DNA from 4 places in the Pantoea sp. X-Soil-ISGK-275 genome. Region 3 is predicted to be linked to each of the others. Evidence: predicted binding sites of a transcription regulator. Region 3 holds the regulator's gene; each other region holds the start of a gene.
The links. Region 3 encodes PurR, which represses purine synthesis genes. Its sites were predicted from a motif close to CANGCAAACGTTTGCNTG; they were not measured.

Region 1 (4,026 bases), 690 kb from region 3:
TCCATCGCCATCACGCCAACATACTTCAGCTCATGCATGATGGCGCTGAGCATCACTTCCGCCTGCTGTTGCTGTCTGGCATCGGCTTGCGGGAACGCCACGCTGGTGCGCAGAATGCCGTCCTGATGCAGGTTATGCGTCAGCGGATAAAACACCGTGCTGCCATCGTGTCCGCGCGCGCCGACCAGCGATACTTCGCCGCTGAAATTAATGCCCTGCTCAACGATGCATTCGCCGTAGCACTCATCCGGTAGCGCATCGGTTTCATTGGCGCGTAAACGCCACTGACCACGGCCGTCATAGCCGCCGGTACGACGCTTCACAATCGCCAGTTCGCCCAATTTGCTGAACACGTTCGGCCACTCGGCTTTATCGGCCAGCAGCTGCCACGGCGCGGTGGCGAGGTTCAGTTGATCCAGCAGCTGTTTTTGCGTCAGGCGATCGGCGAGACGCGGGAAAATATCGCGATTCACAAAGGCCGGATGGCTCGCCAGTTCGCGGGTTAACGCGGTTTCCGGCCAGCGCTCGATCTCGGCGGTAATCACGCTTTCAGCGATCGGCAGCGCAGAAGGCTCCGCATCCAGACCCACCGGATACACCGCGATCCCCAGCGGTTCACCCGCCTGGCGCAGCATGCGGCCTAACTGACCATTTCCTAATACGCAAACCGGCTTCATGCTTCCTCCCGCGGATCCGGGTTGTTCAGCACTTCATCAGTCTGCGTTTGACGCCAGTGGGCGATGCGCGTTGACAGCGCGCTGTCGTGGATCGCCAGAATCTGCGCGGCCAGCAGGGCAGCGTTGGCGGCACCGGCTTTACCAATCGCCAGCGTTCCGACCGGAATACCGCGCGGCATCTGCACGATGGAGTAGAGGCTATCGACGCCGCTCAGCGCCGCGCTTTGCACTGGCACGCCCAGCACCGGCACCAGCGTTTTCGCGGCCAGCATGCCCGGCAAATGGGCAGCACCGCCGGCACCGGCGATGATCACCTGAAAACCGTTGTCGGCTGCGGTTTCCGCGAAGCTGAACAGTTTGTCGGGCGTACGGTGAGCTGAGACCACTTCAACGTGGAAGGGAACATCCAGGCTGTTAAGAATTTCCTCGGCGAACTGCATGGTAGCCCAGTCACTTTTGGAACCCATGACAATGGCGATACGGGCCGGGGCGGCGTTGGATGACATGCGGTCAACTCCTGTGAATATGCAAACGAACCTGGCCGGGCGGGCAGGCGAAGAAGGGCACAGAGAATAGCATGAGATGGCAGCAAGGAAAACGGTTGCGTAGGCGGAAAACGGGCATTGATGCCCGGATTTCAGAAGGGGAATTCGATCAGGTTGACGCCGCTGGCATCAAGCTGAATCATCGATCCGTTCTCATGCCAGGCACCGAGCACCGCGCGCTCGGCATTTTCGCCGTGCAGCGTGAAGGTGTGAATGGCGGGACGATGGGTGTGGCCGTGAATCAGAATCGGCACCTGCTGGCGCGTTATCGCGGCTTCCACCGCGGACTGATTAACGTCCATGATGCTGACCGACTTGTGCTGATTTGCCTGCTTGCTGCCATTACGCATGCGCGAGGCAATGCGCATGCGCAGACGCAGCGGCAACGCGAGGAACAGGCGCTGCAACCAGCGCTGATGCACTTTGGCGCGAAAACGCTGATAACCTTCATCATCGGTGCACAAGGTATCGCCATGCATGATCAACACACGATGTCCGTAAAGATCGAGCACCTTTTCTTCGGGCAGCAGCGTCATTCCAGAGGCGCGCGCAAAACGCTGGCCGAGCAGGAAATCGCGATTACCGTGGATAAAGAATTTAGGCACCGGCAGCGCCTTGAGCGCCGCAGCGATTTGCTGATGCAGCGGATTAGGATCGTCGTCGCCGATCCAGGCTTCAAACAGATCGCCGAGGATGTAAAGCGCATCACACGCGCGCGCTTCTCCCTGCAAAAAATGCAGAAAACCGGCAGTAATTGCCGGTTCTTCATGACACAGATGCAGATCTGCGATAAACAGCGTGCGCGACATTACTCGCTAACAGTCACTTTCTGGATGACAACGTCTTCAACCGGAACGTCCTGATGCATGCCGCTGCGGCCGGTTTTCACCGCTTTGATTTTCTCAACCACGTCCATGCCTTCAACCACTTCAGCGAACACGCAGTAACCCCAGCCTTGCAGGCTTTCGTCACGGAAGTTCAGGAAGTCGTTGTCTGCCACGTTGATGAAGAACTGGGCAGTGGCAGAGTGTGGCGCCTGAGTACGCGCCATCGCCAGGGTGCCTTTGGTGTTTTTCAGGCCGTTGTTCGCTTCGTTGCGGATGTCTGCTTTGGTATCTTTCTGCTTCATGCCAGGCTCAAAACCGCCGCCCTGAATCATGAAACCGTTGATTACGCGATGGAAGATAGTGTTATCGTAAAAACCTTCCGCGCAGTATTCCAGGAAGTTCTTCACGGTAGCCGGCGCTTTGTCATCGAAAGTTTTAATTACGATATCGCCATGGTTCGTCTGGAAAGTGACCATTATTTTCTTCCTGTCAAGGTTGTCGTCAGTATCAGTTGCCGCGCCTGCAAGGCGGCGAGGCATTTTTGTAGACGCTTCTTATATCACAATTTCCAATAACGCGTCAGTAACCGGACGGCAGTTGGCAACCGAGCGATGCACAAGTCAGAAAAATACGGCACAATAACCGGCTGGTTAGGTTACGTAGGGTCGCCATTTATGGTGACCGTATTAAACCAAATGCACATTTATCACGTTCGAATCCCGCACACGTAAATAAAACGGAACCGTTCAATGCTAAAGATTTATAACACCCTGAGTCGACAGAAAGAGGAATTCAAACCCATCCATGCCGGTCAAATCGGTATGTACGTGTGTGGTATCACGGTTTACGACCTCTGTCATATCGGCCATGGGCGTACTTTTGTGGCATTCGACGTGGTGGCGCGTTATCTGCGTTACGTGGGCTATCAGCTGAAGTATGTGCGTAACATCACCGATATCGATGACAAAATCATCAAACGTGCCAATCAAAACGGTGAAAGCATTGAAACGCTGACCAACCGCATGATCGCTGAGATGCACAACGATTTCGCCGCACTCGGCATTCTGCCGCCGGATCTGGAGCCGCGCGCGACGCGTCATATCGATGAGATCATCGAGCTGGTCGGCAGGCTGATTGAGCGTAAGCACGCGTACGTGGCGGATAACGGCGACGTGATGTTCGACGTGCTGAGCGACAAAGATTATGGCGCGCTGTCGCGTCAGGATCTGGAGCAGCTGCAGGCCGGTGCGCGCGTCGAAGTGGCGGATGTGAAGCGCAATCCGATGGACTTCGTGCTGTGGAAGATGTCTAAAGCGGACGAACCGGCGTGGAACTCGCCGTGGGGCAACGGCCGTCCAGGCTGGCACATCGAATGTTCGGCGATGAACTGCAAACAGCTCGGCACCCATTTCGACATCCACGGCGGCGGTTCGGACCTGATGTTCCCGCACCACGAAAACGAAGTGGCGCAATCCACCTGTGCGCACGATGGCCCGTATGTGAATTACTGGATGCACTCCGGCATGGTGATGGTTGATCGCGAGAAGATGTCGAAATCGCTGGATAACTTCTTCACCGTGCGCGATGTGTTGCAGCACTACGATGCTGAAACCGTGCGTTACTTCCTGATGTCGGGCCACTATCGCAGCCAGCTCAACTACGGCGAAGATAACCTCAACCAGGCGCGTGCGGCGCTTGAGCGCTTGTACACCGCGCTGCGTCATACCGATGCCAGCGCCACGGCGGCGGGTGGCGAAGCGTTTGAAGCGCGTTTCCGCACTGCGATGGATGACGACTTCAACACGCCGGAAGCCTATTCGGTGCTGTTCGATATGGCGCGTGAAGTGAATCGTTTGAAAACCGAAGACAAAGCCTCCGCTGATGCGCTGGCGGCGAAACTGCGCCAGATCGCTAACGTGCTGGGCATTCTGCAGCAGGATCCCGAGCTGTTCCTGCAAAGCGGAGCGCAGGTGAATG
Region 2 (4,026 bases), 1.6 Mb from region 3:
GCACCGAACGAGAAGTGGGTAACGGACGTAACGGAGTTCAGCGTTGCGGGTGAAAAATGCTACCTGTCCCCGGTTCTGGACCTGTATAACGGCGAAATCGTGGGCTGGGAAACGGCGCGTAAGCCGCTGATGCCGATGATAAACGGTATGCTGAGCAGAGCCTTACAGCATCTGACGGGCGAGCAGCGTCCGCTTCTTCACAGCGATCAGGGCTGGCAGTATCAGATGCCGGAGTATCAGCGGCGCCTGGCGGAAAACGGGATAAAACAGAGCATGTCGCGCAGAGGAAACTGCCTGGACAACGCGGTGATGGAAAACTTCTTCGGTCATCTGAAGTCGGAAATGTTTTACCTGAAGAAATACCGTGACGTAGAGGAGCTGGAGAAGGACATCGGAGACTATATCCACTTCTGGAATACTAAGCGGATAAAAATGGGGCTGGGTGGGCTGAGTCCGGTAGCGTACAGGACTCAGCATTACGCAGCGCTTTAACTAAACGGTCCAGGTTATGGGGTTCAGTTCATTCATGGCGACCGTTCCAAAGCTTATTTCAATGTGATGCTTTTGACGATGTTATCTGCATCGCTTTGCGCCTGCTGTTGGTTATCAGCTGGCAAGGTAATCTGCAGCGTCAGCAGTTTTCCGTCCACTTTTGCCAGAATCACCGAAGACCATGAGGTCTGATTGTTGGCAGAAATCACCGTATCCAGCTGTTGTGCCGGCTGGTCTTTCAGCGTTACCGCTTTGTTAGACACCACCTGCAACTGTGGATCGCGACCGCGCTGCTGCTGTTCCAGACGCTGTGCCAGCGCATCAAGCGCTTCGTTGGTGGGATCGCCCGCAATCACGATAATCGCGCGCTGACCGGTTTCGTCGGCATAGACGTGCATGTTGGTGGATTCAGAGCCGAGCTTGCCGCTCTTGTCAGACATGCCCGCAGGCAGTGAGAAGCTCAGTTTGCCGTCCATCAGGTTAACCGTCTGGGACGACTGGCTGGCGTTCGCACCGTTGCTGTTCGCTGCCGCATCATCTTTCTTCTGGTCACATGCCGCCAGGCCGATAACCAACAGGCCAATACCCACATATTTCACTACGTTACGCATTCTTTTCCCTTTTACATGATTCCAGTCGTTTAGGTTTATAGCCTAAATAATTCAAGCGGCAGAAAGGCGGTAAGCGCGTGAACCCATGAGCTTACATGAGTAAGTGATTGGGTGAACGCGTGCAACCAACGCATCTGCCGTTTGAAGTATGACGGCTATAAAAACGGAATCGGCGGTTAAAAGCAACCGCCGGTATGTCAGGAAATCTTAGCGTAATGCGGCATTTGGTGTATGTGCAATTAGCCGAAATTGATCTGCTGCTGCGCGGAACGTTCCGCTAAGCGCTTCAGCATGGCATTCAGCAGTACGCCGTAAGCTGGGAGGAAGAAGATCATGCAGATCAGCACCTTGAAGCTGTAATCCACCAGTGCAATTTCGACCCAGTGCGCCGCCATAAACGGGTCTGGACTCTTGTAGAAGGCGATGAAAAAGAAGGCCAGCGTATCGCTGATATTACCGAGGAACATCGCTGCCGCTGGGGCAATCCACCACTGCGATAAACGGCGCAAACGGTTAAAAACGTGGACGTCGAGAATCTGTCCCAGCGCATAAGCCATAAAGCTGGCGCAGGCGATGCGTGCAACAAACAGATTCACCTCTTCCAGTGATGCCCAACCTTGCCATTCGCCCTGATAGAACACGCAGGAAACGATGTAGGAGATCACCAGCGCAGGAATCATCACCGCCAGAATAATGCGACGAGCCAGCGGCGCGCCAAAGATGCGCACGGTCAGATCGGTAGCGAGGAAAATAAACGGAAAGCTAAACGCGCCCCATGTTGTGTGGAAGCCGAAGATGGAAACCGGCAGCTGTACCAAATAGTTACTGGACGTGATCACCAGCAGATGGAAAAGCGAAAGCCAAAACAGCGCATGCATGCGCTGACGTGCAGAGAAGTTGATCATTGTAAGCCTTTTTAGTGATGGGGTGAGGGAACCCAGGTTCGTGCGTTGGCACGATGGTAAATAAAAAATCGGCGGCATCTTAACGCGTTGCGCAATTTATGCAATGGTTAATTTTAACGCAATCGTTATCGCCTTGCGTTGGCTCATTCGCGCGCTAGAATGTGCGCCCATCACTAACAACTGACAGAGAATCATGAGCGATCCCTTTTCTGCGCCAGACCATCAGCTTGATGCCCTTGGCCTGCGCTGCCCGGAGCCGGTAATGATGGTGCGTAAAACCGTGCGCAGCATGCAGGCCGGTGAAACCTTGCTGATCATTGCTGACGATCCCGCTACTACGCGCGATATTCCTGGTTTCTGCCGCTTTATGGAGCATGAGTTGCTGGCACAGCAGACCGAAAGCCTGCCGTACCAGTTTCTGATTAAAAAAGGCGCCTAACGCTGACGCAGCAAGCGCAGCGCGTTGGCTGTCACCAGTGCGGTGGCACCGGAATCCGCTAAGACCGCCAGCCACAAACCGGTGAAGCCGAGCAGCGTGGTGACCAGAAAAATCGCCTTCAATCCCAACGCCAGCGCCACGTTTTGACGAATGATGGCGCGCGTGCGCCGTGCCAGCACAAGGGTGCGCGGCAGAATCGCCAGCTGATTTTGCGTTAATGCCACATCCGCGGCTTCCAGCGCCACATCGGTGCCGCTGCCCATCGCAATGCCAATGGTGGCGGCTTTCATGGCGGGCGCATCGTTAATGCCATCGCCGACCATCGCCAATGCCTGCTGCGCGCCTAACGTCCTCACCGCCTCAACTTTATCAGCGGGCAGCAAACCCGCGCGATAATCGATGTTGAGTTCAGCCGCAATGGCGGCGGCCGCGCGTGGATTGTCGCCGGTGAGCATCACGCTATTCACGCCAAGCTTCTGCAACTCAGCCAGCGCGCGGATCGCTTCGCTGCGCAACTGGTCCTGCAACGCTAACGCGCCCAGCACCTGCTGCTCCTGCAACAGCAGCACCACGGTTTGGCCCTGCGCTTCCAATTCAGCAATCTGCTGTTGCTGTGCGTCGTCGAGATGGCTGACTTCGCGCGGCGTGAGCAGTTGATAGGTTACGCCAGCGATCGCGGCACGAATGCCGCTGCCGGCCAGGGTTTGCTGCTGTGCCGCTTGCGGAATGGTGAGCGCGCGACGCTCGGCTTCGCTGACAATCGCCCGCGCCAGCGGATGGGTGGAACCTTGTTCAACGGCGGCGGCGATACTTAGGAGATTGTCTTCCGCCATCGCGCCAAAAGGCTGGATGTGGCTGATCTGCGGTTTACCGGCGGTCAGCGTGCCGGTTTTATCGAACGCCATCATACTCACGCGACTGAGACGCTCCAGCGCCGCGCCGCCTTTGATCAGCGCGCCCTGACGCGCGGCAGCGGCCAGGCCCGAGGTGATGGCGGCAGGCGTCGAGATCACCAGCGCACACGGGCAACCAATCAGCAGCAGCGTCAACCCTTTATAAATCCACGGCAACCACTCCCCAAAGCCCAGCAGCGGCGGCAGCACCATCACCAGCAGCGCCAGCAGCATAATAGCGGGCGTATAAATGCGGCTGAAGCGATCGATAAAACGCTCAACCGGCGCACGATGGATTTCGGCTTCCTCAATCAGTTGCAGAATGCGGTCAATGGCACTTTGGCCCGGCTGGGAAATGACTTTCAACGTCACCAGACGATCAAGGCTGGTGGCGCCGGCCATGATCTGTTCGCCTGGCTCACGCGCTACCGGCAGCGATTCGCCGGTCAGCGCGCTTTCATCAAAGCTGGCGCTGGCGTGCAACAGTTCGCCATCGGCCGGTAAACGTGCGCCAGCCGCCACTTCAATCACATCGCCGGGTTGTAATACCTCTAAGCGGACGTTTTCCCGCTGCGTGTCGTTGATGCGCGTGGCGGTATCCGGGCGCAGCGCCATCAGCGCGGTGACACCACGGCGTGCACGTGCGGCGGCGTAAGCTTCCAGGCGTTCACCCAGTTGAAACAGCA
Region 3 (4,026 bases):
CCACGTATGCGAAACGCTCGCCACACGCAGAAAGCGCCTGCACGGCTTGCGCCGAGAAACCGCAGCTTGGCAGCTTCGGAGAACCTTTCATGTACAGCAGAATCGGGTTTTCTGCGATCTGACGCTGAATTTTTTCAACAGTACTCATTATTGCCTTCCTTAATCTTCTACTTCGTGTTTGTTTATTGTAGCGATTTCGCTCCCGGACTGAAAACGGGATTTTGCGTTTGCACTGGCGAATCGCCATGTTTGTTAAGTTAACGCATGACAAATAACATTTTCATATCATTAATTGGCATTAATAAATTAATAATTAGCAATAGTTTCGCTGCGTTAACCAGCTGAAATCGCTCATTTTTGCTACAGAATCAATCTGGTAACATATTAATGGAAAAAGGCCTTACCTTTTGGAAAAAAAGTGGATTAGAATTGCTTCGGCGCTGGTCACTTGATCAGATTTCTCTCACTTTGCCGCAGTCTGCTTTCATTCAGCCTGCTTAACCTGTAACCGGATTATGCGTCTACTAATTACGCTTTTCATACTGGCTTTCGCCCAACTGTTTTTTAATGTGGCTGCTGCATCTCCGCATGCGCCCGTTAATGCCAGTTCGCTTAAAGCAGAGAAAAAGAGCGCACGTGAAGACGAGCGCCGCAAACGACGCCCGGTGAAAACCACCACCAAAAAATCGCGCCTGACAGCTGTTCAAAAATTCAAACTCAAAAAACAGACCAAAACAGAAACCGCGCTGCACAAGACCACCAGCAAAAAATCCCCGCTGAAACTTTCTGCTAAGAAATACGGTCATCAACGTCTAGCGAAGAAAACACCTGAGATCGCCGTCGATGATGAAGCGTTAGCGCTGACCGGCATCAAAATGAGTAAGGCGCACCGCCAGCGTTATCAAAAGGCGCGTGAAACGGCGATGACCAAATTGATGGGCCAACTCGGCAAACCCTATCAATGGGGCGGTGCTTCGCCACATACCGGTTTCGACTGCAGCGGCTTAGTGTGGTACGCCTATAAAGATCTGGTGAAATTCAAACTGCCACGCACCGCTAATGAGATGTATCACCTGCGCGATGCGGCACCGATTAAACGTGAAATGCTCGAGAAAGGCGATTTGGTGTTCTTCCGCATCAATAATCGCGGCACTGCCGATCATGTGGGCGTGTATCTCGGCAACGGGAAATTCATTCAGTCGCCGCGTACCGGCAAAGATATTCAGATCAGCGCATTGGGTGAGGATTACTGGCAGAAACACTATGTGGGCGCGCGTCGCATGATGACGCCAAAAACTATTCGCTAGTTGTTGCGCAACAATCATAAAAAAGCCGGATGCTGTTCTCAGCTCCGGCTTTTTTGTTAATGCATGATCGCGGTAAAGCTGAAGGCGATAATCATCAAAAGTGCGCCAACAGTGGTCATTAGCGCCAGTTTCAGGTCGGTATTCATCACAACTCCTTAGTCACACAATTATTAGGGTTAAAGCGATTTTCGCACAGCAATGGGCAAAAATCTCGTGTTATACGCATCAGCTTGCTAGAATCGCCGCCTTTCGTTGCGCAACAGATTTTGCGCATGCTGTATCAACAGCGTGATGAAGTGATTTCGCCTGCTAAAACACACCGTTTTGCCCGCTTTTTTGGGCTGTAAAAGCATTAGCAGACGCAAACGTTTAACAATATACTTATCAGTAAGTTGCGATAAGCCCAGGAGTACCATTTTCATGGCAACAATTAAAGATGTCGCAAAACGCGCGGGTGTCTCAACCACCACGGTTTCGCATGTCATCAACAAAACGCGTTTCGTTGCGGAAGAGACGCGTAACGCCGTATGGGAAGCGATCAAAGAATTACACTACTCGCCGAGTGCCGTGGCGCGTAGTCTCAAAGTCAATCACACCAAAACCTTGGGTCTGCTGGCGACCTCCAGCGAAGCGCCCTACTTCGCTGAAATTATCGAAGCGGTGGAGAACCGGTGTTTCGAACGCGGCTATACGCTGATTCTCGGCAATGCGCACAACGATCTGCAAAAGCAGCGCGCTTACCTGTCGATGATGGCGCAAAAGCGCGTCGATGGATTGCTGGTGATGTGTTCGGAATATCCAGACGATTTGCTGCAGATGCTGGAAGAGAACCGCAATATCCCAATGGTGGTGATGGATTGGGGCGCGTCACGCGGTGATTTCACCGATACCGTGCAGGACAATGCGTTTCAGGGCGGCTATCTCGCCGGGCGTTATCTGATTGAACGTGGTCATCGCGATATCGGTGCCATTCCCGGCCAGATGGAGCGCAACACCGGCGGCGGACGTCACGCTGGCTTCCTGCAGGCGATGAGCGAAGCGGGCATCACGGTGCGTCCGGAATGGGTGGTTCAGGGCGACTTTGAACCTGAATCGGGCTATCAGGCGATGCAGCAGATTTTAAATCAGAAACAGCGTCCAACTGCGGTGTTCTGCGGCGGCGATATCATGGCGATGGGCGCGATTTGCGCTGCTGATGAGATGGGTTTGCGCGTGCCGCAGGATATCTCAGTCATTGGCTACGATAACGTGCGCAACGCGCGCTATTTCACTCCAGCGCTGACCACCGTGCATCAGCCAAAAGCCGAACTGGGTGAAAAAGCGCTGGAAATGCTGCTGGATCGCATCACCAGCAAGCGTGAAGATCCGCAAACCATCGAAGTCCAGCCAACGCTGATTGAACGCCGTTCGGTGGCGTACGGTCCATTCCGCGACTATCGTCGCTAAGCCGACACTTCGCTGAGCCATTCATGGTTCAGCGTTTCAGCATCCCCGAGATAAGCCAGTAACCACTCCAGCGCCGGTGACGCGCGCTGTTCTGACCAGCTGACGCAGCACGGACTGTCCGGAAAGGCCTGCGGCAGTGCCAGTTCCACCAGTTTATGGCTGTCCAGCAGCGGACGCGCCAGATGGCCCGGCACCATTCCAACGCACAATCCTGCCAGCAAACAATCCATCCCGGTTTCCCACTCCGGCACCACCAACCGCCGCTGATTATCCAGCGTCCACGTCATACGGCGCGGCAACGCACGCGAGGTATCTTCCAGCACCAGCGATGGCCACGCCCGTAATGTTTCATCATCCAGTTCCGTGCTGTTGACCAGCGGATGGTCGGGACTCACCACACAGCGCCAGTTCAGCGCGCCCATATCCTGAAAGGCAAAACGTCCACCCACCGGGATCGCCTGGGTCGCGCCAATCGCCACATCAACCCGGCCATCAGCCAACGCATCCCATACGCCGTTGAACACTTCGTAGCTGATAATCAGCTCCATATCGGGAAAATGGCGATAGAAATCCTTCACTAACTGCCGCGTGCGCTGCGGTTTAACAATGCAGTCAACCGCGATACTTAGCTCCCCGCGCCAGCCATTCGCCAGTTGCTGACACTGTCGACGGGTTGCCAGCATTTTTTTGATAACAGATCGTCCTTCACGTACAAAATGCTCCCCCGCCGGTGTCATCACCACTTCGCGGTGCTGACGCTCAAAAAGCGGCACCGCCAGCCAGCTTTCCAGCTGTCGCACGGTATAGCTGACGGCAGAAGGCACGCGATGCAGCTCCTGCGCGGCCGCACTAAAACTGCCGGTGCGCGCCACCGCATCTACCACTTCAAGCGCATATTCTGACCACATAATTTTGCCTTCAAAAAATTTAACAGCACTATGCAAATATTAGCGTTTCACAAAGCGCGTTGCATCCTTTTACACTCCCCGGCGTTCAACCTGCCCAAAAGAGAATCAACATGTTGTCGTCTAAAGCATTTATGCCTTATCTCGCCGTGCTCAGCATGCTCGGCTTTCTTGCCACGGATATGTATTTACCCGCCTTTGGCGATATGCAGCGTGATTTCGCTAGCGCACCTGGCACCATCAGCGCCAGCCTGAGTCTGTTTCTCGGCGGTTTCGCCTGTGCCCAGGTTTTTTGGGGGCCGCTGTCGGATCGTTACGGGCGTAAACCGATTTTGCTAGCGGGGTTAGCCATCTTCGCCCTTGGTTGT
Region 4 (4,026 bases), 720 kb from region 3:
TGGCGCAGATGCAGCAGCGCGGCTATCTCACCTCACTCGATTTGGTGTCGCGCGTGGGCGAATATCGCCCGCTGGTGGTGCCCGCGCTGCGCTGGCTCGATTATTTGGTGATCAACGAACTGGAGGCGCAATCGCTCACCGGCATCAGTTTGCGCACCCCGCAAGGGCTTGCCGCGCCTTCAGCGTTTGCCGAGGCGGCGACCTGGCTACTGCAGCAAGGCGTACGTCAGCGGGTGGTGATTCACGCACCGGAAGGGGCGTGGGGCCAGCAAGCAGAAGGCGAAGGGCGTTGGCAGCCCGCGTGGTGTTTAGCGCCGGAAGAGATCGTGGGTAGCGTTGGCGCGGGCGATGCGTTTTGCGCCGGTGTGCTTTATGCCAGCCACGAAGGCTGGTCGCTGACGGAAACGCTGAAGCTGGCGCACACCTGCGCCTGTTTTAATCTGCATGCCGCCAACGCGCTGGACGGTACGCGGCCATTAGCCGAGATGCAGCGCTGGATGGATCAGGCGATTTGCGTTTCACGCGCCGAAGAGGCAGGACGCATCACATCGGCGGAGAAAACATAGCCGAGACCGCGAATGGTGCGGATCAGGCTCGGTTGATGCGGGTTGCTTTCGATCTTGCGTCGTAGCCGCATAATCAGCACATCAATGGTGCGATCAAACACCTCGAGGCTTTCGCTGTGCGTCAGTTCGAGCAGTTGATCGCGGGTTAATACTTTGCGCGCATGCGCCACCAGCGCACGCAGTAGCGTGTATTCACCTTGCGTCAGCGGCACGCTTTCGCGCTGTGGATTGAACAGCTGACAGCGCGCATCGTCCAGCCGCCAGCCGTTAAATTGCCAGCCTTCATCCGGCAACGCTTCCGGCTGCGCCAGTCGTCCGCAGCGACGCAGTGCAGCGCGCGCTCGTGCCACCACCACGCGTGGGTTGAAAGGCTTGGCGATGTAATCATCCGCGCCCATCTCCAGTCCCACCACCATATCCGCTTCCGAGCCCATGCCGGTCAACATGATCACCAGCAGATCGGGACGCTGCCGCTGCATTTGCTGTAGCACCAGCAAGCCGTTGGTGTCTGGCAGCATCATATCCAGCATCACCAGCGAAATTTCCGGATGTAGCGCCAGCAGAGCCAGCGCATCTTTACCCTGATGGCAGCAATAAACGGTAAACACATGTTCATTCAACACATCGTGCAGCAATTCGCACACTGCACGATCATCATCGACCACCAAAATCGCGGGCTTCATGGATGCGCCTCTTTTGTTACGAAAGGGTTAAATGCAGTGTAACCCGATGTTTTTTAGCTGCAGATTCAAGCAACAGAAACGTGAGCGCCATCGCCTGGCAGAGTGCGGAAGCGTGCAGTGCCGCACTCTTTTTGCCAAACAATCGCAACGAGGGAAAACGATTGCGCGGCGCTGGTGCAATGCACCATAATCGCGCCTCATTCTGGTTCGGAATTATCCTAAGCGAAGCATTATTCGGAAACGTAATCGATTGCGTAGGGTGATGGCATAGCTATTGCTATGAGGACAGGGGAAGGTTAAACGCCTTGCGTCCAATACAACAATAAGTCTGTAAACCACATTGGCAAGGAGCGCGCGCATTCGTGCCGACTCCGCTCATGAGAGATGATGATGTTAGAAAAACTCTTCAAATTAAAAGCGCACAACACAACGGTTCGCACAGAAATCATTGCGGGTATCACTACCTTCCTGGCAATGGCTTACATCCTGTTTGTTAACCCGAGCATTCTCGGTGCAACCGGCATGGATAAAGGTGCGGTCTTCGTGGCGACCTGTCTGGCTGCGGCGATTGGCTGTGTGTTAATGGGCTTGATCGCTAACTATCCGATTGCACTCGCACCGGGCATGGGCCTCAACGCCTTCTTTACCTATACCGTGGTTCTGCATATGGGTTACACGTGGCAAGTCGCGCTGGGCGCGGTGTTCTTGTCGGCGGTGATCTTCTTTGCCATGTCGCTTTTCAAAATTCGTGAGTGGATTATTAACAGCATTCCGCTGCCACTGCGTGCCGGTATTGGTGCCGGTATCGGCCTGTTCCTGGCGATCATCGCGCTGGAAGGCGCGGGCATCGTGGTGGATAACCCAGCTACGCTGGTTGGCCTGGGCGACCTGACCAAACCGGGCCCGCTGCTGGCGCTGCTCGGCTTCTTCATCATTGTGGTGCTGGAAGCGCGTCGCGTTACCGGCGCGGTGCTGATCGGTATTTTGGTGGTGACCTTTATTTCCATGGGCATTGGCCTGACGCCGTTTGGCGGCGTGTTCTCAGCTCCGCCCTCTATCGCGCCAACCTTTATGCAGCTGGATATCGCGGGTGCGTTTAACGTTGGCCTGGTCAGCGTGATCTTCGCCTTCCTGTTCGTGGACGTGTTCGATAACACCGGCACCTTGCTAGGTGTGACCAAGCGTGCTGGACTGGCGGATGAGCAGGGCAACGTGCCGAAAATGGGTCGTGCGTTGATCGCAGATAGCGCCGCCGCGCTGTTTGGCTCGCTGCTCGGTACGTCAACCACCACCAGCTATGTGGAATCTGCTGCGGGCGTCAGCGCCGGTGGCCGTACCGGTTTGACAGCAATTGTGGTGGCGATTCTGTTCCTGCTGAGCCTGTTCTTCTCGCCGCTGGCGGGCAGCGTACCGGTTTATGCCACTGCGCCAGCGCTGCTGTTTGTTGCGGTGCTGATGGCATCTGGTCTGGCTGATATTGACTGGAAAGACATCACCACCGCCGCGCCGGTTACCGTGACAGCGCTGACCATGCCGCTGACCTACTCAATCGCCAACGGTATTGCCTTCGGATTCATCACCTGGACAGTGGTGAAACTGCTGAGCGGTCGCACCAAAGAGGTCAACCCGGCGCTGATCATTCTGTCGATTCTGTTTGTCATCAAACTGGGCTGGCTGAGCGCGTAAATCTTGCTTAACGGAAGCCCGCTCGGGCTTCCGTGTCTGCTGTTGCATCCCTTCGTTTATTTTCTGCGTGTCACCTCGCAATCCTTTTTGATACTCACTTTCCTTCAATCTCAAAACGGCCCAGGCTGTGCGTGTTGTGTAAACCTGCCCGCAAAAAATGTGCTGCGAATGGCGGGATCGTGGAATGTTAACGCTGCGCAAATCTGTTTCACTAACGGTGTGGTGGAAAGGTTGAGCAACGCGATGGAAGAGGACTCGGTAATGGATTACCCCATTAGCAATACAACTCGTGTGTTCCCACCGCTTATTTTTGACGTTGGAAACAAAGGAGATCATCAAATGGAACAATTAACCAAACGGGTTGAACAGCTGGAAAAAACCACACAGCAGATTCAGACAGATGTTGCGGTGCTTACGGCGCGTTCAGAGCATTTTGCCACCAAAGCGGATATCGAAAAGGTCAGAGCCGAGCAGGGCGTCATGCGGGTAGAGATTATGGTCGAGCTGGGGGCGCTGGAACAACGTATCGATAAGAAGTTTGAGCGGATGGAAGAAAAGTTCGACCAAAAATTCGACAAAATTGATAAAAAGTTTGAAAAGATAGACGAGAAGTTCGAGAGGATTGATGAGAAGTTCGAAAGAGTTGACCAACGATTCAATCAGTTGGAGGATAAAATAGCTGCCTTCAATAACAGCATAACCTGGAAAATCATGATACCGACCGGCCTTCTGGTGTTGGCGTGGTTTGTGCAGAATATCGTTTTGAAAATGTCATAACGCGTTTTACTGCAATGTTCCGGCCCTTTAAGGGCCGGAACGCCATCATCATTACCTGAACGGTGGCTCGTTAAAGGTTCTCAGCTTCCTTGAATGTAGCTTATCCCCTTCAGCTCGCAGCAGTTCCACCGCGCAGATGCCAATCTGCAGGTGCTCTGAGATTGCGCCTTCGTAGAAACGGTTTGCCTGGCCCGGTAGCTTGATCTCGCCGTGCAGCGGTTTATCCGATACGCACAGCAAGGTGCCGTAGGGCACGCGGAAGCGGTAACCCTGCGCGGCGATGGTGGCGCTTTCCATATCAACCGCAACGGCGC

Region 1: purE (5-(carboxyamino)imidazole ribonucleotide mutase) is a predicted target of PurR. The motif match lies at 1,268-1,285, and genes of this name have one in related genera.
Region 2: tusA (sulfurtransferase TusA) is a predicted target of PurR. The motif match lies at 2,124-2,141, and genes of this name have one in related genera.
Region 4: AC6I8A_RS12285 (NCS2 family permease) is a predicted target of PurR. The motif match lies at 1,400-1,417, and genes of this name have one in related genera.

Annotation. Positions count from the first base shown of each region.
Region 1 covers NZ_AP035976.1:1,207,329-1,211,354, forward strand. The annotation lists gene purK (5-(carboxyamino)imidazole ribonucleotide synthase) at 1-677, opposite strand, end outside; gene purE (5-(carboxyamino)imidazole ribonucleotide mutase) at 674-1,183, opposite strand; gene AC6I8A_RS05535 (UDP-2,3-diacylglucosamine diphosphatase) at 1,315-2,031, opposite strand; gene ppiB (peptidylprolyl isomerase B) at 2,031-2,525, opposite strand; gene cysS (cysteine--tRNA ligase) at 2,799-4,026, shown strand, end outside.
Region 2 covers NZ_AP035976.1:335,947-339,972, forward strand. The annotation lists one part of gene AC6I8A_RS01465 (IS3 family transposase) at 1-492, shown strand, start outside; gene AC6I8A_RS01470 (DcrB family lipoprotein) at 546-1,103, opposite strand; gene AC6I8A_RS01475 (7-cyano-7-deazaguanine/7-aminomethyl-7-deazaguanine transporter) at 1,343-2,008, opposite strand; gene tusA (sulfurtransferase TusA) at 2,202-2,447, shown strand; gene AC6I8A_RS01485 (zinc/cadmium/mercury/lead-transporting ATPase) at 2,444-4,026, opposite strand, start outside.
Region 3 covers NZ_AP035976.1:1,894,273-1,898,298, reverse strand. The annotation lists gene AC6I8A_RS08865 (Grx4 family monothiol glutaredoxin) at 1-151, opposite strand, end outside; gene AC6I8A_RS08860 (C40 family peptidase) at 516-1,307, shown strand; gene cydH (cytochrome bd-I oxidase subunit CydH) at 1,364-1,453, opposite strand; gene purR (HTH-type transcriptional repressor PurR) at 1,728-2,753, shown strand; gene punR (DNA-binding transcriptional activator PunR) at 2,750-3,661, opposite strand; gene punC (purine nucleoside transporter PunC) at 3,772-4,026, shown strand, end outside.
Region 4 covers NZ_AP035976.1:2,610,285-2,614,310, reverse strand. The annotation lists gene AC6I8A_RS12295 (carbohydrate kinase family protein) at 1-566, shown strand, start outside; gene AC6I8A_RS12290 (response regulator) at 503-1,249, opposite strand; gene AC6I8A_RS12285 (NCS2 family permease) at 1,637-2,935, shown strand; gene AC6I8A_RS12280 (hypothetical protein) at 3,197-3,712, shown strand; gene AC6I8A_RS12275 (AMP nucleosidase) at 3,764-4,026, opposite strand, start outside.